3 regions of the Streptomyces sp. NPDC032198 genome follow, and region 1 is predicted to be linked to each of the others. Evidence: riboswitches for the same ligand, from Rfam matches in the RefSeq annotation. Region 1 holds a riboswitch; each other region holds the start of a gene.

What was found. Region 1 has a riboswitch for cyclic di-AMP ahead of AB0E78_RS05165 (M23 family metallopeptidase). Riboswitches for the same ligand answer to the same signal wherever they lie in the genome.
Region 2: it holds a riboswitch for cyclic di-AMP, as region 1 does, so the genes downstream of both, AB0E78_RS39355 (LysM peptidoglycan-binding domain-containing protein) here and AB0E78_RS05165 (M23 family metallopeptidase) in region 1, are expected to answer to the same signal.
Region 3: it holds a riboswitch for cyclic di-AMP, as region 1 does, so the genes downstream of both, AB0E78_RS37895 (M23 family metallopeptidase) here and AB0E78_RS05165 (M23 family metallopeptidase) in region 1, are expected to answer to the same signal.

Annotation. Positions count from the first base shown of each region.
Region 1 is NZ_JBEZVL010000002.1:19,145-25,516, forward strand. Features, by position in the region: gene AB0E78_RS05155 (PrsW family intramembrane metalloprotease) at 1-1,231, shown strand, start outside; gene AB0E78_RS05160 (aldo/keto reductase) at 1,228-2,172, opposite strand; gene AB0E78_RS05165 (M23 family metallopeptidase) at 2,326-3,411, opposite strand; cyclic di-AMP (ydaO/yuaA leader) riboswitch at 3,423-3,569, opposite strand; gene AB0E78_RS05170 (PP2C family protein-serine/threonine phosphatase) at 3,772-4,935, opposite strand; tRNA gene AB0E78_RS05175 (tRNA-Met) at 5,110-5,183, opposite strand; gene AB0E78_RS05180 (alginate lyase family protein) at 5,262-6,372, opposite strand, start outside.
Region 2 is NZ_JBEZVL010000021.1:80,780-87,151, forward strand. Features, by position in the region: gene AB0E78_RS39330 (NAD(P)H-binding protein) at 1-22, opposite strand, end outside; gene AB0E78_RS39335 (helix-turn-helix domain-containing protein) at 115-486, shown strand; gene AB0E78_RS39340 (lipase family protein) at 579-1,877, opposite strand; gene AB0E78_RS39345 (helix-turn-helix domain-containing protein) at 2,223-2,573, opposite strand; gene AB0E78_RS39350 (ANTAR domain-containing protein) at 2,813-3,538, shown strand; cyclic di-AMP (ydaO/yuaA leader) riboswitch at 4,026-4,220, shown strand; gene AB0E78_RS39355 (LysM peptidoglycan-binding domain-containing protein) at 4,225-4,953, shown strand; gene AB0E78_RS39360 (hypothetical protein) at 5,120-5,341, opposite strand; gene AB0E78_RS39365 (hypothetical protein) at 5,489-5,785, opposite strand; gene AB0E78_RS39370 (VCBS repeat-containing protein) at 6,223-6,372, shown strand, end outside.
Region 3 is NZ_JBEZVL010000019.1:77,175-83,546, reverse strand. Features, by position in the region: gene AB0E78_RS37910 (DNA topoisomerase IV subunit A) at 1-739, opposite strand, end outside; gene AB0E78_RS37905 (pitrilysin family protein) at 959-2,299, shown strand; gene AB0E78_RS37900 (pitrilysin family protein) at 2,296-3,681, shown strand; cyclic di-AMP (ydaO/yuaA leader) riboswitch at 3,879-4,042, shown strand; gene AB0E78_RS37895 (M23 family metallopeptidase) at 4,055-4,858, shown strand; gene AB0E78_RS37890 (GntR family transcriptional regulator) at 5,083-5,775, shown strand; gene AB0E78_RS37885 (HPr family phosphocarrier protein) at 5,934-6,215, opposite strand.

The sequences.
Region 1 (6,372 bases):
ACAGACCGGCACCGAGGGCTTCCTGGTCGGGCTCGGCCTCGCGACGCTGCCCGTGCCGCTCCTGGTGGCCGCCTTCCGCTGGCTGCAACGCGTCCAGCCGGGCCCCTGGCGCAATCTGCTCTTCGCCTTCGCCTGGGGAGCCTGTGCCGCCGCCCTCATAGCCATCGTCGCGAACAGCTTCGCGACCCGCTGGATAGCCACCGCCACCGCGGACCCCACCAGCGCGGACACCCTCGGCGCGACGGTCATAGCGCCGATCGTCGAGGAGAGCGCGAAGGCCGCGGCCGTCCTGCTCGTCTTCCTCTTCCGCAGACGCGAGTTCACCGGCATCGTCGACGGCGTCGTGATCGCCGGAGTGACCGCCACCGGCTTCGCGTTCACCGAGAACATCCTCTATCTCGGCAGCGCCTTCGGCGCGGACCAGCTCAACGGCGACACCGGGCTCGCGTCCGTGACGGCAGCGACCTTCTTCGTACGCGTCGTCATGTCGCCCTTCGCGCACCCGCTCTTCACCGTGCTCACCGGCATCGGCTTCGGCATCGCCGCGCTCAGCGCCGACCGGCAGAACTGGCGGCGCGTCCTGCTCCCGCTCCTCGGACTGCTCCTGGCGATGGGCCTGCACGCCCTGTGGAACGGCTCGGCCAGCTTCGGGGACTACGGCTTCTTCGCGGTGTACGCGACGTTCATGCTGCCCGCGTTCGGCCTGCTCACCTGGCTGGCGATATGGACCAGACAGCGCGGCCTGCGCATCGTGCGCGCCGAACTCCCCGCGTACGTGATCGCGGGCTGGCTCACCGCCCCCGAGCCGTACGCGCTAGGCACGATGCGCGCCCGCACGCTCGCCCGCGACTACGCCTCCTACACCCAGGGCAAGGCCGCGGCGCGCACCGTCGCGCAGTACGAGACGTACGCGACGACTCTCGCGCTCCTGCGGCACCGCGGACGCCAGGGCAAGGCGGCCGCCGACTTCGTCGTACGGGAGCGGGAGTTGCTGCACGCCCTGTGGGAGCGCCGCGAGGCGGCGCGGCCGGCCCTCGCCTACGCGGCACAGGCGACGGCACCGGTACTCGTACCGATACCGCCGCAGTACGGGTACCGCCAGACGTATCCCCAGCCCTACCCGCCTCCCCAGCCGTATCCACAGCAGCCCCACCCGCAGCAGCCCCCCTACGGATATCCGTACGCCCAGCCGGCGATGCCCTACCCCGCCTACAACCCCTACCGGGGCTAGGCGGAAGCCGCCGTCAGCGCCGACACCTCGGCCTCCGTCAGCTCGAGCTCCCCCACCGCGAGCAGCGCGGGCAGCTGCTCGACCGTACGGGCCGACGCGAGCGGTGCCGCCACCGTCGGCTGCGCCGCGAGCCACGCCAGGGCCACGGTCGCGAGCTCGGCGCCGCGCGCCTGGGCGACCTCGTCCAGGGCAGCGAGCACCCGCACGCCGCGGTCGGTGGCCAGGTGCTTGCCCGCGCCCTCGGCCCGCGCGCTGTCGACCTGCGCACCCGGGCGGTACTTGCCGGTCAGGAAGCCGGAGGCGAGCGCGTAGTACGGGACGGCGGCCAGGCCGGAGCGCGAGGCGACCTGCTCCAGCGGGCCCTCGTACGTGTCGCGCGAGACGAGGTTGTAGTGCGGCTGCAGCACCGAGTAGCGCGCCAGGCCCTCGCGGTCGGAGAAGTCGAGGAACTCCTGGAGCCGCTCGGGGGTCACGTTCGAGGCGGCGATCGCGCGCACCTTGCCCGACGTCACGAGGTCGTCGAGCGCACCGATGATCTCCTCGACCGGGACGGTCGGGTCGTCGTAGTGCGTGTAGTAGAGGTCGATGTAGTCGGTGCCCAGGCGGCGCAGCGACTCCTCGGCACCGGACTTGATGGTGTTGGCGGACAGGCCCTTGTAATCGGGGTGGGCGCCGACCTTGGTGGCGAGCACGATGTCGGAGCGGTTGCCGCGCGCGGCGAGCCAGCTGCCGAGGACGGTCTCGGACTCGCCGCCCTTGTTGCCGGGCACCCAGGCCGAGTAGACGTCGGCGGTGTCGATGAAGTTGCCGCCGGCGGCGGTGTAGGCGTCGAGCACGCTGAAGGACTGCGCCTCGTCGGCCGTCCAGCCGAAGACGTTGCCGCCCAGGGCGAGCGGGAAGACCTCGAGGTCGGACGAGCCAAGCTTGCGGAGAGAAGTCATAAGGGGATCAACGCCCATACGGACTCCAGCATTCCGGAGAGCGGCCCGCACCTAGGCAGGATGTCCACACCTCGGCAGGCCGTCCGCACATGCCGAACCGGCAGCCCTGGCGTCGGGGGGTTGTCGCCAGGACCGCCGGGGTTCTGGGTTACCTCAGAGCGACTGGCCCTTGCCGCGCAGCCATGCCGCGGGGTCGACCCCGGTGGCGTCGCCGCCCGGGTGGACCTCCAGGTGGAGGTGGGCGCCGGTGACGTTGCCGGTCGCGCCGACGCGGCCGATGACCTCGCCGGTGGTGACCTTCTGGCCGGCGCTGACGTTCATCGAGGACTGGTGGCAGAACCAGAGCTCGGTGCCGTCGTCCAATTCGAGGACCGTGCGGTAGCCGTACGCCCCCGCCCAGCCCGCTTCCTTGATGGTGCCGGAGTGGATCGCCTTGATGGGCGTGCCCGTGGGCGCCGCGAAGTCCAGGCCGGTGTGGTAGCCGGAGGACCACATGGAGCCGGGCTGACCGAAGGTGCCGGTGAGCGTGTACGAGGCGACGGGGAGGGTGTAGCTCTTCGCGAGCTTGGCCAGGCGCTCGGCCTCGGCCTTCTTCTTGGCCTCCGCCTCGGCCTTCTTCTTCGCGGCTGCCTTCTCGGCGGCGATCTTCTTCTCGGCCGCGGTCTGCTTGGCGGCGGCCTGCTCGGCGGCCTGCTTGACGGCGGCTTCTTCGGCCGCCTTCTGGACCGCGTCGTCCGCCTGGTCCTGCTGGTTCTCGGCCTGCTCCATGATGCGGGCCCGCAGCGCCTCGCCCGCGTCCGTGGTGCCCTGCTCGGCGTCGGCGGTGCTGAGTCCCGCGGCGGAGAGGGGTGCGGCAGCGGTCGTCACGCCGTTGTCCGCGGAACCGGAATCGGACGAGTCGTCGGATATCAGGGACCCCACGCCCGGCAGCGACTTGGCCTCCGGCAGCGAGTCCGTGACGGCCGACATGTCCGGCATGGCGATGGAGACCGGGGGCTTGCCGCCCTGCGCGGTGGCGATGCCGCCCGCGCCGACGGCGGCGATGACGCCTACGCCGAGAACCGTGGAGCTGCGGGCAAGTCCGCCGCCGCCCCGCTTGTGGACGCGGTGCCTGCCGCGGACGGGACGAATGGACTCCTCGGTGGGGTTCCATTCCTCCCAGGAATCATTGTCGTACCCACCGAAATCGTCGTCATTCGGTACGTACGCGCCTTGGGGGGCAGGGCGGTTGGACGCCACGGGGGCGCACTCCTTTCCTTCCTTCTCGCCTACCGGGTTAGCTGACGGGTTCGGAGCAGGAAGGTCTCCTACGAACATCTGGCACGGATGCACAGATGCCCGATTCACCCCAATTAGTGGTTCCCCGGCTCCCTTTCGGGATTAGGCGCGTGCGCGCGGAGCCGACTCGAGTGACGGCTGGGACGACCGCGCTGCGTTATCGAACGTTAATAGACAGCGGGGTCGTATTCCAAGCTGTTCCGACTGATCGTTAACGCCCACACCCTGTACTTATCGGGACACCGGGGTTGCGAACGGGGCGAGTTGACCCCACTTCTTCACACACCGGAGCTTCACATCTCCTTGACAGCTCGTCAGGAGTTATGCGGAGGGGTGTCCTTCCGTCACGGCCGGTGACATGGGCCGCCGCACCGCGAGCAACGCCATGTCGTCGGTGCCGCCTCCGCCGGTGTGCCGCCGCACTTCCTCGACGAGCGTCGACAGGAGCGCGTCCGGGCCGCCCGGGCCCGGGAAGATCCGGCCGCCGAGCCGGGCCGCGGGATCGTAGAACTCGCCCCGGGCGTCCCGCGCCTCGGAGAGCCCGTCGGTGTAGAGCAGCAGCATCGCCCCCGGCGGGAACTCCGTCTCGTCCGCACGGTCCGGCCAGGCGCCCAGCTCACCCATCCCGAGCGGCAGCGCGGGCTCGGTGGCGGACAGGACGCACAGCCGCCCGTCGCCGCGCAGGAGCAGCGGACCCGGGTGCCCGCGGTTGATGAGCCGCACGAGACCGTCGCCGTGCGGGATTTCGGCGAGCACGGCGGTGGTGAAGCCCTCGAAGGCGTCGAGCCCGTCGCGCCGCGTGCCCTCGCGCGCGAGGGCACGCTCCAGGCGCTGGGCCACGGCCTCCAGCGTGGCCTCCTGCTCGGCGGCCTCCCGGAACGCCCCGATCACGACGGCGACGGCCGCCACCGCGCCCATGCCCTTCCCCCGTACGTCGCCGACGATGACGCGTACGCCGTGCGGAGTCTCCTGCACGGCGTACAGATCGCCCCCGATGAACGCGTCGGCCTCCGCCGCCTCGTACCGCGCCGCGATGTCGAGCCCCCCGATCCTGGGATCCGGCTGCGGCAGTACGGCGCGCTGAGCGGCCTCGGAGATGGAGCGGGCGGAGGCGAGCTGCTCGTCGCTGCGGCGTACGACGCGGTTGATGAGGACGGCGAGGACGGCGACGGTCACCACCGTGATCAGCTCGGTGACGGCCTCGACGTCGGTGCTGGTGTCGGTCTTGAAATGCAGGGCCAGCACGGCGGCGCAGGAGCCGGTGCCGATGAGGGCGGTGCTGAGCAGCGAGTAGAAGGGTGCGGCGATGAGCGGGGCCGCCGTGAAGAGCGGCGAGGCGGTGAACTCCGGCGGGGTCGTCACGTCGTAGACCACCCCGACGACGATGAGCAGCAGGGGGAGGGTCCGCACGAGCGCCCGCTCGTGCCGGACATCGGGACGCCTGCCGCCGCCCCCGCCCCCGCCACTTTCTCCTCGCTGCCCCACTCGTCCAGGGTTCCCGGAGCGACGGCACGGGGCGACCGGTGGGGGCCGACCGGGTTACGGCGGAAAGCGACGGCGGAAGATGCCGCGGCGGAAAGACACTGCTGCGGAAAGACGCTGCTGCGGAAAACACCGAAGGCCCGGATCCATTTCTGGATCCGGGCCTTCGGTCTTTAGTAGCGGGGACAGGATTTGAACCTGCGACCTCTGGGTTATGAGCCCAGCGAGCTACCGAGCTGCTCCACCCCGCGCCGTTGAATGCAACTCTACGCCATCAGGGGGAGTGAAAGCGAACCGGTCGAGAACCACCGGCGAACGAGGCCCGCCGCTCACGCGTTCTCGGCGTGCGTCAGCGTCTCCCAGGCCACGAACAGGCCGTCCGTGCCCTCGGGCCGCTGCTTTCGCGTGAGCCGCTCCGTCTCCGGCAGGTCCAGCTTCAGCCGGTCCCGCAGGTGGTTGAGCGCGACCTCGGTGTCGGGCCCCATGTCGCGCTGCACCTTGCCGCCGCACAGCCAGTCCGGCGCCTCGGCGCCCAGCTGGTACTTGGCGTGGAATTCCAGCGCGGCCCGCAGTCGCTCCTTGACCTCGCCGTACAGATCGACGCCCTGGTGCCAGGCGGTCTCCGCGATGTGTGCGGTGGCCGCGAGCGAATAGCTGGCGTGCTTGAAGTTGCGGCACGTCTCCTGGGAGAGCCCGTCGGCGAAGGTCTTCTGCCCGAACCAGTACTTCTGGAGCTTCTCCCGGGTATTGATTCCGCTGCCCGCGGGCGAGACGGGCAGCGGGCCGTCCGACTTCATATAGAAGTAGGCCGGCACGCGGGTCCTGAAGTGCGTCACCGCCTTCTCGAAGGCCTCGTGGTCGTCGAGGAAGACCGCCATGCTGATGGTCGCGTCGGCCATCAGGAGGTCCCAGTTGCCGTTGAAGTCGGCCGCCCCGTCCCGCACTTGGGGCAGATAGGCGTTGCGCAGCATCCGCTCGAAGCGAAGGATCTGTCCGTCGCTCCAGCCGTCGTAGGTGTAGCGCACGGCTTCGGCCGCGCGTGCCCACGAGGAGGCGGCCCAGGCCGTCTGGAGGCCCGCGTTGGCTTCGGTGTGCCGGGTGATCACCCGCGCCCAGGCATCCATGATCTGCACGGCCTTCTCGGCGTGCGCGCGGTCGCCGGTGATGTTCCAGAGCAGGGCCTGGGTGTACGCGGCGATGGCGTCCTCGCGCTCCTCGACGCAGCCCTGGCCCGGGCGGGTGTCGGGCGGGCACTCGACGACGGCGTACGGCTTGGCGGTGTAGTCGTCCGCGCCGTACTTGCTGTTCCGCATCCGTCGGAACGCCGTCAGCCAGGGCTGCTCGCCCGCCGCGACATGGGCCCGTACGCGCTTCAGCTGCGCCTTGCTGACGAGGACTCCGGGATGCTCGAAGGCCTGCTCGGCGGGCCGGGCCCGCTCG
Region 2 (6,372 bases), on a different contig from region 1:
TAGCTCCGGTAACCACGATCATGTTCAGCTCCTAGTCCGTTGTGCACTGCGGAAGTTGACGCTAGGAGCCGGGCTTACTTTCCGTAAGGACATACCTATGGGTAAGCTCCGGGCATGAATGAAGGTGTGCAGCTGACGCAGAGCGAGGCAGGCACTCGGTATGAGGTGTTTCACACAGACTGCCCCGCGCGTGACGTGGTCGACCACGTGACCAGCAAGTGGGGCATCTGGGTGCTGATCTCCTTGCGGAGCAACGACCTTCGGTTCTACGAGCTGCGTGACGGCATCCGGGGCATCAGCGAGAAGATGCTCGCGCAGACTCTGCGCGCGCTGGTCCTGGACGGCATGATCTGGCGAGAGGTCGAGCCGACGACACCGCCCCAGGTCACCTACGGGCTGACCGAGTTCGGCCAGTACGTCAGCGAGCCACTGACGAACTTGTTCGACCGCATCACGGAACGGCTGCCTGCGCCCGGGGCGGGGTAGTCCGAGGCCCGCGCCGAGACGTCCATCAGGCATCGGCGCCGCTTCGGCGCCGTTCATGGGCGGCGGCGAAGCGGCGGGTGCGGGGCCCCGGATCAGGTGCCGCAGTTGCCCGATGTGGGTTCGCCCGCGAAGCGGCGGCCGAGCCACTCAAGTGCTGGGCCGTTGCCCTGAATCGCCGTCCCCACATGGGACTGCCCGGCGAAGGACCGCCACTCCACGGCGGTTCCCCTGGCGCACCAGTCGGCCCGCAGCTTCTGACCGACCGCGTAGGGAATCGTCTCGTCCGCGTCCCCGTGGTACAGGAAAGTGGGCGCCGACGGACGCTTGGTGCCGATCAGTTGCTTGGCGATGGCCTTCTGCCAGTTCGGCCGGTCCAGCGGGTTGGACGTGGTGACGTCCTCGATCGCCTTGCCCCGCCCTGCCTCCAGTACCGTACCGACGCACTCGGTCCGCACCACCTTGGCGAGCTTGCGGCCCTCTTTGTTGAGGTACTTGTTGAGCGCCAGGGTGGGCTGGGCGGCGTTCTGGCCGACGGCGGACATCAGCAGATAGCCGGCGCTGTCCCCGCCCTCCAATGATTCGGCTACCTTGTTGAGATCGGCGGGAACGCCGCCGCTCGCCGTTCCCTTGACCTTCAACTCGGGAGCGTAGGTCGCGGCCATCTCGGCGGCCTTCGCGCTGGCTCCGCCGCCCTGCGAGTAGCCCATGATCCCGACGGGTGCGTTCGCGGAGACGCCGTACTTCGCCGCCTCCGGATGCCGCTGGGCCGCGCGCGCCGCGTCGAGGACAGCGCTGCCCTGCGCCTTGGCCACCATGTAGGTGTGGTCGCCCGGGGTGCCGAGGCCCTCGTAGTCCGTGACGACGACGGCGTATCCCCGTACCAACGCGGCGTTGACGAGTGGTGCCTCCGCCGTCGTACCGCCCGGGAATCCCGCGGACGGCGCGCACTTGTCGCCGAGGCCGACCGTGCCGACGGCGTAGGTGATCAGCGGGCGTGGGGTGGTCCTGCCGTCATCGGGAACGATCACAGTGCCGGAGACCGCGTTGCGCCGTCCGTCGGCGGAGGTCGACCGGTAGGTGATCTTCCAAGCCTTGGTGGGGGTCGGAACGCCCGGCGTGTACTGGAAGGAGGAGGGCTTCGAGGTGAGGATCGCGCCGGGGGCGGTCTTCTTCCCCGGTTTCTTCTTCCCCGGCTTCTTGTCCCTGCCGTGCCGCGCGGCGCTGAGGGCGTTTCCGGCGGACTGCGCCGCGGACCGGGTCGTGGGGGTCGCGTCCCGGGCACCATCCGGAGCGTTGGTGCTCTGCGCGGCGGCGGACCCGGGGAGCCCGAGCACCGCCACCGCGAGAACGGCACCCGCGGCCACCGGTCGTCTGCGTAAAGCTGGCATCATGCAGCTCTCCCAACTCTCCTGTGGGCAAAGGGGGGTTGGCCAGCACCGTACTGACGCGTCAGTAATACGGCCATAGCTGCGCGGGGGTCCGTCGCGACGTCACCGACCACGAAGCCGACGCCCAGGAGCCGACAGCTACGGGACTGGGGGCTGCGCCTCGGGCCTAGGGTGGCCTGGAGTGGCGCCTCTCCCTCGACGCGGACGCCAGCGACGGCGTGCGGCAGCACTTCACACACGTACCGCCGAGGTAGCCGGCGACCGCTCAAGGGGAATCGCCGCCCCTGCACAAGAGTGGTGCCGCCTCCCCCGCCTCAGCCGGGGCAGCAGCTCCAGTACTCTCCCGCGTCACGCGCTGGCGCGGCTCCCCCCATCGACGTCCGAAGAGGTGGCGCGGCCGGCTTCGTCCGGCGCCAGCAGGGACAGGAGCGAGGCCACGGCCAGGCCGGACTCCGCCGGGTGGCGCAGCACCTCGCCGGGCTCGATCCGGTAGGTGTTGCTGCGCCCTTTCCGGACGTGGGAGAGGTAACCGTCCTGCTCAAGGTCGGCGATGATCTTCTGAACAGCGCGTTCGGTCAGTCGGCAGTGCGCGGCGATGTCCCGGATCCGGGCGTTGCGGTTGTCGGCGATGGCCGCCAGCACCCGCGCATGGTTGGTGAGGAACGTCCATCCGGTGTGGGGCTCGGGCACTTCATGCATGCGACAACTCTAGCGAGCAAGCGTACACGTTTTCAAAAACACGTACTTCCTTTCATGTATTAGTTGACGTGCTTGCGCTGCGAAGTGCAGCCTAGGAGCGGCGCTAGGCACCACGAGAGGGAGAGGCCATGCCGGAGCCTGCACACTCAGACGAGCCCCTCGCCGGGAAGGGCGCCGAGCCCGCACGGGACATCCACCCGTCGCCGCCCCGGCTCCCGCTGCCGGCCACGGTCGACACCGTGTCGGACGGCACCCGGGTGAGCGTGATCGTGCGCGGAGAACTCGACCTCGAAACCGGCGAACGGCTCCGGCCCGACCTGCTCCGCGCCCTGAGCGGATCGACCGAGGGCATCGACCTGTATCTGAGTGAAGTGACCTTCTGCGATTGCTCGGGGACGAACCTTCTGCTCGACCTGCGCCGGCTGGCCCTGCGGGACGGCAAGACCGTGGCGGTGCTCTCGACCAGTACCGCGGTTGAGCGGATGTTCGACCTGACTGCCACCCATGACCTGTTCGCGCCGCCCGAGTTGACTGAGCCGCCCGCCCCCGAAAGCGAGGAGGAGAGCGGACCCGCCGGCGATGAAACGGAGCCCGACAAGGATTCCGAGGAGAGCTTGCGGACCGTCATCTCCCCATTGCGGCGGGCCATGCAGACCCGTCCGACCATCGACCTGGCCCACGGCGTCCTGATGTCCGCCTTCGGCCTGAGTCCCGAAGCGTCCTGGGAAGTACTCGTCACGGCCTCGCAGAACACCAACACAAAACTCCACCACTTGGCGGAGAACTTGGTGGGAACCGCGCAGGGGACCGACCTGCCCGAGGCCGTACAGAAGCAACTCGCGGCAGTCATTGCCAAAGCGAACAAGGCGAGCAAGGTTGGAAAGGAGGGCGAGGTGGACGAGATGAACAATGTTCCGCAGCCGGGCCCACCTAACGCCACCCCCCAGCCACCGGGCGCCACATGACTCGTCCATAGCCGCGCATCCATGACCAACCGCGCCTATTCTTCAGGCTGGTTGGGGTACTTCCGCGGTCCGAGCCGCCCCCAGAGCGCACGCATCGCAGGCGCACACCCATCGAAGGCGATATGCCCCTTATGGCGGTCATGGCGCACCTTGCACCATGTCCATCTTGCCCAATAAAGCCCCTTCTTGCCTTATTCGTAATGCATAGAGACCACTGTCCGCATTGCGCGATTCTTGTGTGAAATAGCGCGATCCGATACGCCTCCATTCGCCGCGCGACCTGCACCCTTTCAGTGGAATCGGTCACATCGGCAGTTCGGGGGGCTCGGGAGCCGTCGAGCGCACTTCCGCTCCGCGCAAAGAAAGTTGGGGCTTTTCGATCAAAGAATGGGATGGGTTCCGGGCGACGGATACTGGCCTCACCCATTCCCTCTGCAAATTCGGCTCTTGTTCCGTTCGGGCTTTCTCGCCTAACGTCACCGTCAATCCGGATGGAACGCCGAATCCTGCCGCTGTCCGGAAACCCTTCCCATCAATCACTTTCGCTCGGCAGGAGCGGGGGACCCAGGTAAGTCGCCGATCCGGATTCCGGAACGGCTCGGGGTGAAGTCGCATGCGCAGTGCGACCGGACATCTCCCGTCCGAACCCGACAGCTCACCTCGTAGGCGACGGAGAGGAATTCGTCATGCCTGCAAAGGGAAAGCACCGCCGCCCCAAGTCCAGCTCACTCAGCCGGGGGCTCGCCGTCGCGGGCACCGGCGGGGCCGTACTCGTTCTCCCGGTGCTCGGCGCCACCGCCGCCACCGCGGCACCGGCCGGGACGGCCGCCAAGCCCGCCGCGGCCCCCAAGACGTACGTCGTCGCCGCGGGCGACTCCCTCGCCAAGATCGCCCGGGAGCACTCCGTGAGCGGCGGCTGGAAGAAGCTGTACGAGGACAACCGCAGCGCGCTCGGCGACGACCCGAAGCTGATCCACCCCGGCCTCAAGCTCACGCTCGGCTCGCCGGCCGCGCCCGCCGAGCGAGCGGACCGCTCCGAGCGCGATGACACGCTCACCGCCAAGCCCGCCGTGGCCCCGGCGGCGAAGTCCTACACCGACGACCTGGACGGCTGGATCAAGGAATCGCTGGACATCATGGCCCAGCGCGGCATCCCCGGTACCTACGAGGGCATCCACCGCAACGTCATACGCGAGTCCTCCGGCAACCCGCTTGCCATAAACAACTGGGACTCCAACGCCGTCGCAGGAACCCCGTCCAAGGGGCTCCTGCAGGTCATCGCCCCGACGTTCGACGCCTACCACGTGCCCGGCACCTCGTCGGACAGCTTCGACCCGGTCGCCAACATCACCGCCGCCTGCAACTACGCGGCCGACCGGTACGGCTCGATCGACAACGTCAACGGCGCGTACTGATCCCGACTGGACCGCATCCGGTCTCGTCCGCCCCGAGCCCCGGCACCCCAGGTGTCCGGGGCTCAGGCCTGTCCGAATCCACCACCGGGCCGTGCACCGACGGCTCTCGCATCGCCGGTTCCTGACCAACCGTCATGCGCCCGCCGTCCACGTACACGCATCCCCGTCAGATGCCCTCGTCGCCCAGCACCCGCCGCACCGCCTGCTGGGCCGCGTAGAAGTCGGCGTCGGAGACGCCCGGGTCGTCCTCGACCTGGTCGAGCCACTCCGAGATCTCCTCGGCCGTCCACAGGTCAAAGCCCTTCGGAATGTCCAGGGTCGAGGTGTTCGCGCGCAGCTGCTCTGCGGCAGCCGCTTCCTTGACGCTACGCGTGCTCACTTCGATCATCGCGTCTCTCCCTTCAAGGGATGGGGGACCGGACGGGCGACCCTGCCAGACGCCTCCCGGGAATGTCCAACGCGTCGCTCTCGCGTTCGCCTCCCGGAGTCGTGGCCGCCTCCTCCGGCTCCGGGTTCCCTGAGGGACACCGGCGTGTCACACGCCGGTGTCCCTCTGCCTCGGAGGCGCGGTGGGGCGGATCCGTCTCAGCGCCGGGCGCGGCGGGTCACCGTCCTCGGTGAACTCCACGGCCGGGACGTTCAGCAGCTCGGACATGCGGGGGAAGAGGCCCGGGAGGGTGGCGTCATCGGCCCGGACCGGGCCGCCGTCGCGGCTTCGGTGCGCGGTGGCGTGGGCGACCCCCAGCTCCATCACGTACTTCCCGGGCTCCCGGCCCGCCGCCTCCTGGCGGGCGCGGTCGCCCGTCACGACCTGCTCGGCGTACGTGTTCATGGCCGCGGCCCCATGACGGCTCCGTCGGTGGTCCGGTCACTCGGCCTCCACGGTGACTCGTCGCCTCGGTCCACGAAAGGGCGGCAGGGGCGGCGGCGGAGGCAGAGCCAGGGGGCGGAAAGGGCACATCGCCGGGCGGGATGCGTCCCCGCCACTCGGATCGCGACTGATCCGGAGGGGCACGGACGTTCCAGCCCTCCGTTCCAGGCGCCCTACGTTTCCGCAGGTCAGATACGTTCAAGCGTTCCATCGTCCCGAACTGTCCGCCTTTCCTGGCCATGTGGGCGTATCGCCCCACACGCTTCAGTCGTGCTCGTTCTGGAGCTCCGCCCACGCCCCGCAGTGGCAGTTGTACGGCACTCGTACGCAGTGGTGGGTGTGGCAAGGCGCCCGCTCGGCGAGCACGGCTCAGAAGCAACAACATGAGGAGTTCGCACATGCTTCACAAGCGCTCACGTCTGATCGCCGCGCCGATCGCGGCTGTCGCCCTCACTCTGACGGTCGCGGGCTACCAGGCCAGTGCTGCCGGGTCGTCGGCTTCCGGCGGCGCGGGACGGTCCGGCGAGTCCGCCAGGGCTGCGGCCCCG
Region 3 (6,372 bases), on a different contig from region 1:
ATTCGTACGCGTCCTTGACCCCGGTCAGGCCGACGATGCGGCCACCCGTGGGCAGGTCGGGGCCCGGCACGAAACGCATCAGCGTCTCCAGGTCGGCCCCGGGGTGCTTGATCAGGTGGCGGGCGGCGGCGATGACCTCGCCGAGGTTGTGCGGCGGCATGTTCGTCGCCATGCCGACGGCGATGCCGGACGAGCCGTTCACCAGAAGGTTCGGGTAGGCCGCCGGAAGGGTGACCGGCTCCTGCTCCTGGCCGTCGTAGTTCGACTCGAAGTCGACCGTGTTCTCTTCGATCGACTCCGTCATCAGGGACGTGGCGTCGGCCATCTTGCACTCGGTGTACCGCATGGCGGCCGGCGGGTCGTCGTTGCCGAGCGAGCCGAAGTTGCCGTGGCCGTCCACCAGCGGCAGGCGCATGGAGAAGGGCTGGGCCATGCGCACCAGGGCGTCGTAGATCGACGCGTCGCCGTGCGGGTGCAACTTACCCATGACCTCGCCGACGACGCGGGCGCACTTCACGTAGCCGCGGTCGGGGCGCAGGCCCATCTCGTTCATTTGGTACACGATCCGCCGGTGCACCGGCTTCATGCCGTCGCGGGCGTCCGGCAGGGCGCGCGAGTAGATGACCGAATACGCGTACTCGAGGAAGGAGCCCTGCATCTCGTCGACGACGTCGATGTCGAGGATCTTCTCCTCGAACGAGTCATCGGGCGGCGGGGTCTTCGTGCTGCGGCGGGCCATCGCTGCTGCGGCTCCTTCAATGTGTCTGCCAGGGCATCAACGGGATCTGACGCCGACCATTGTGGACTGTCCCACTGACAACGCCGACCACGACCCGGACTTCGGGGCCGACTACGCCGAGCGCGGAGCGGGAACTTCACAGGTTGTCCGCACGCTTGCATACAGTGTCAGGACTGGCAGAATTTCCAGCTTTTCGCGATCGAAGGGACGTACATGCCCATGGGTCACACGGCCACAGCCGAGGCCGGCTCCGGCGGCCTGACAGCGACCGAGCACCGGCTGGCCAACGGCCTGCGCGTGGTGCTCTCCGAGGACCACCTGACCCCGGTCGCCGCGGTCTGCCTCTGGTACGACGTCGGCTCACGGCACGAGGTGAAGGGCCGTACGGGCCTCGCGCACCTCTTCGAGCACCTCATGTTCCAGGGTTCGAAGCAGGTGCACGGCAACGGGCACTTCGAGCTGGTGCAGGGAGCGGGCGGGTCGCTCAACGGCACCACGAGCTTCGAGCGCACCAACTACTTCGAGACCATGCCCACACACCAGCTCGAGCTGGCCCTGTGGCTGGAAGCCGACCGCATGGGCTCGCTGCTCTCCGCGCTCGACGAAGAATCCATGGAGAACCAGCGCGACGTCGTCAAGAACGAGCGCCGCCAGCGCTACGACAACGTTCCGTACGGCACGGCCTTCGAGAAGCTGACCGCCCTCTCGTACCCCGAGGGACACCCCTACCACCACACCCCGATCGGCTCCATGGCCGACCTGGACGCGGCGACCCTGGAGGACGCGCGGGCGTTCTTCCGTACGTACTACGCGCCCAACAACGCGGTCCTTTCGATCGTCGGCGACATCGACCCGCAGGAGACCCTGGCCTGGGTCGAGAAGTACTTCGGGTCCATCCCCTCGCACGACGGCAAGCAGCCGCCGCGCGACGGATCGCTGCCCGACACGATCGGCAAGGAGCTGCGCGAGGTCATCGAGGAGGAGGTCCCGGCCCGCGCCCTGATGGCCGCCTACCGCCTCCCGGAGGACGGCACGCGCGCGTGCGACGCCGCCGACCTGGCGCTCACGGTGCTCGGCAGCGGCGAGTCCTCCCGGCTCTACAACCGCCTCGTGCGCCGCGACCGCACCGCCGTGGCGGCCGGGTTCGGCCTGCTGCGGCTCGCCGGAGCCCCCTCGCTCGGCTGGCTCGACGTGAAGACGTCCGGTGACGTCGAGGTCCCCGTCATCGAGGCCGCCGTCGACGAGGAGCTCGCCCGCTTCGCGGAAGAGGGCCCCACCGAAGAGGAGATGGAGCGCGCCCAGGCACAGCTGGAGCGCGAGTGGCTGGACCGGCTCTCCACGGTCTCGGGCCGCGCGGACGAACTGTGCCGCTACGCCGTCCTGTTCGGCGACCCGCAGCTCGCCCTCACCGCCGTCGGGCGCGTCCTCGACGTCACCGCGGAAGAGGTCAGGGCGGCCGCGGCGGCCCGTCTGCGCCCGGACAACCGCGCGGTGCTCGTGTACGAGCCCACCGCGCCCGCCGAAGCCACCGACGAGGACGAAGAGGAGGCCGCGAAGTGAGCGAGGCCGCAACGATGCAGTTCCACCCGCAGCCCCAGGCGGGCACCGCACGGCCGTGGGCCTTCCCCGCGCCCGAGCGCGCCACCCTGGACAACGGCCTCACCGTGCTGCGCTGCCACCGCCCCGGCCAGCAGGTCGTCGCTGTGGAGGTCCACCTCGAGGCGCCGCTGGACGCGGAGCCCGAGGGCCTCGACGGCGTCGCCACGATCATGGCGAGGGCCTTCAACGAAGGCACCGACAAGCACTCCGCCGAGGACTTCGCCGCCGAACTCGACCGCTGCGGCGCCACCATGGACGCGCACGCCGACCACCCCGGCGTCCGCGTCTCCCTCGAAGTCCCGGTCTCCCGCCTGCCGAAGGCGATGGGCCTGCTCTCCGACGCCCTGCGCGCCCCCGCCTTCGCGGACAGCGAGATCGAACGCCTCGTACGCAACCGCCTGGACGAGATCCCGCACGAGGCCGCCAACCCGGGGCGGCGCGCCGCCAAGGAGCTCTCCCGGCAGCTCTTCCCGGCGACCGCTCGCATGTCGCGCCCCCGCCAGGGCACCGAGGAGACGGTCACGGCCATCGACTCGGCGGCGGTGCGCACCTTCTACGAGAAGCACGTGCGTCCCGCCACGGCGACGGCCGTCATCGTGGGCGACCTGACCGGCGTCGACCTGGACGCCGTCCTCGCCGACACCGTCGGCGCCTGGACGGGCGGCACCGCCGAACCGCGTCCGGTGCCTCCGGTGACCGCGGACGACACCGGGCGTGTCGTCATCGTGGACCGCCCCGGAGCCGTCCAGACGCAGCTGCTCATCGGCCGCGTGGGCCCGGACCGGCACGACCGTGTCTGGCCCGCACAGGTGCTCGGCACGTACTGCCTGGGCGGCACCCTCACCTCGCGTCTGGACCGCGTCCTGCGCGAGGAGAAGGGATACACCTACGGCGTACGGTCGTTCGCCCAGGTCCTGCGTTCCACGCCGGACGGAAGCGGCGCCGCGATGCTCGCCATCAGCGGCTCCGTGGACACCGAGTCCACGGGCCCGGCGCTCGACGACCTGTGGAAGGTGCTGCGCACGCTCGCCGCCGAGGGACTCACGGACGCCGAGCGCGACGTCGCCGTGCAGAACCTGGTGGGCGTCGCCCCGCTCAAGTACGAGATGGCGGCGTCCGTCGCGGCCACGCTCGCCGACCAGGTCGAGCAGCACCTGCCGGACGACTTCCAGGCTCAGCTGTACCGCCAGTTGGCCGCCACCGGCACCGTGGAGGCCACTGCCGCCGTCGTGAGCGCCTTCCCGGTGGACCGGCTGGTGACGGTGCTCGTCGGGGACGCCGCGCAGATCGAGGAGCCCGTCAGGGCGCTCGGCATCGGTGAAGTGAGTGTGGTCACCGGCTGAGTGACAGTCAGGACATGTCGGGACCCCAGTGGCGGGAATTGGCTACTGGGGTCCTCATATGTCCGAATTGATATGGAGGTTACGTGTCTGACCTGTGGCGTGCGCTACAAAAACTCTGATCCGTTTGTCGTTTGAAAGATGGCCCGCTTAGCGTCATCCCGGCTGTTCGTCATGCAGTACGCCGCACCCGCGGCACCGGACAGTCATCGCCGAGTCCCCGTACGGCGCGAGCCAGGGGAGCCGGGGACCCACATGTCCCCTTGGGGTGAATCGGGAACCTTGCCGTCAGGTGAGGGACTCGTAGGAGACCTTCCTGCTCCGAACCCGTCAGCTAACCCGGTAGGCGAGAAGGAAGGAAAGGATCAGCCGCTTCATGGCGTTCACCCGTGCCACCGGGAAGCACCGTCGCCCGAGCCGCCTCACGCGTACGACCGCGAACGTGGCGGGCGTCGCAGCCCTCACCACCACCGGTGTCATCGGAGGCCTGGCCGCTCCGGCGCTCGCCGCCGACGACGCTGCGGCTCTTGAGCACACCGGCCTCACCCAGGCCATCTCCGTGGGCGACTCGCTCGCCCAGAGCATCGACGCGCAGGCCGCTGCCCAGCAGCAGGCCGCCGACGACGCCGCAGCCGCCAAGAAGGCCGAAGAGGCCGCAAAGAAGAAGGCCGAAGAGGCGAAGCGCAAGGCCGAGGCCGAGGCGAAGGCCAAGGCCAAGAAGGAGCGCGAGGCCAAGGAGCGTGCCGCGCGCGAGGCCGAGCGCAAGCGCCTGAACACCTACGTGGCCCCGGTCAGCGGCTCGTACGTCTCCACGGGCTACCAGACCGGCGGCGCCATGTGGTCCTCCGGCAGCCACACCGGCATCGACTTCCACGCCGCGTCCGGCACCTCGGTCCACGCGGTCGGCTCCGGCACCGTCGTCGAGGCCGGCTGGGGCGGCGCCTACGGCAACAACGTGGTCATCAAGATGAACGACGGCACGTACACCCAGTACGGCCACATGTCGTCCCTCGGCGTCACGGTCGGCCAGGCGGTCACTCCGGGCCAGCAGATCGGCCTCTCCGGCTCCACGGGCAACTCCAGCGGCCCGCACCTCCACTTCGAGGCCCGCACCGGCGAGGACTACGGCACGGACATCGACCCGATCTCGTACCTCCGCTCGCACGGCGTCAACGTCTGATCCCGTTGGTCCTGGACGGACGCGCGAAGCGCACCTGATTCACCGAAAGCCCCGGCTCGTCGAGAGCCGGGGCTTTCGCCGTTCTTGTTCCCCGCCCCTATCGCCTTTGGCCAAAAGTATCCCTGGATTTCGGCCGGCCGTCGGAAATTCGGCGGCTCTGCAATAGAGTCGCAGAACAGGCGTCGATCGACCGCGTTTCGCGGGGATTAAGGCGGAGGTCAGTCATGCGCATTCCCGCGCACTCGGTATGCACGGCAATCCGGGACGACATCGTCTCCGGTGTCTACGAACGGGGCGGCCGGCTCACCGAGGAACTGCTCGCGCGCCGCTACGGAGTCTCCCGCGTCCCCGTGCGCGAGGCCCTGCGCACCCTGGAGTCCGAGGGCTTCGTCGTCACGCGCAGGCACGCGGGCGCGTGCGTGGCGGAACCGACCGAGGAGGAGGCCGCCGACCTCCTGGAGATCCGCGCGCTCCTGGAGCCGCTGGGCGCCGCCCGCGCCGCGCAGCGCCGCACGGAGGCGCACCTGAAGGTCCTGCGCGGCCTCGTCAGGCTCGGCCAGGAGCGGTCGCGGCACGGCCGGAGCGAGGATCTGCGCTCACTGGGCGGCTGGTTCCACGAGACGCTCGCCCAGGCGTCCGGCAGCCCGGGCCTCACGGCGCTGCTCACCCAGCTCCGGCACAAGATCGCCTGGATGTACGTGGTGGAGGCGTCGGCGGCCCCCGCCGAGGCCTGGGCCGAGCATGCCGCGATCGTCGACGCGGTGGCGCGCGGTGACGCGGAGCGGGCCCGCGCGCTCACCGCGCAGCACACGGAACGGACGGCCTCCGCGCACCGGCCGCGCTTCGTGCAGGGCCGCGGCATCCCCGGTGTGAGGGGTTCGCAACATCCCGTAAACGCAGTGGGCCTACGGCATTAACAGAGGCGCCGTATACAAAGAAGAGTTATTCGGCGGGGGATTATTTCTGCTGTCCGAATTCAATGTCGACGACTGATATCAGGCAAGTGGAACCAGAAACGCCAAAGGGCCCGCCCCTATTCGAGGCGAGCCCTTCGGCGTATGAGTACCAGTCTTTACTAGACGGTCTCGGGGAGTTCCTCGAGGCCGTCCGCGACCAGCTTCGCCAGACGGTCGAGAGCGGCGTCCGCGCCCTCGGCGTCGGAGGCGAGCACGATCTCCTCGCCGCCCTGCGCGCCCAGACCGAGCACCGCGAGCATGGAGGCGGCGTTCACGGGGTTGCCGTCAGCCTTGGCGATCGTCACGGGGACGCCGGCGGCGGTGGCCGCGCGGACGAAGATGGAGGCGGGTCGGGCGTGAAGGCCCTCGGCCCAGCCGACGTTGACGCGGCGCTCAGCCATGTGTTGCTGCCCTTCCAGGTGTCTCACACTTGTCTAGACCAGTGTCTCATGCCGTCACGAGTGCTCCGCCGGCCGATGGTCCGTACGGTGCCGGCCGATGGTCCGCACGGCGCCCGACCAGAGAGTCCGTACGGTGCCGGTCGTAGGTCCCTGCTCC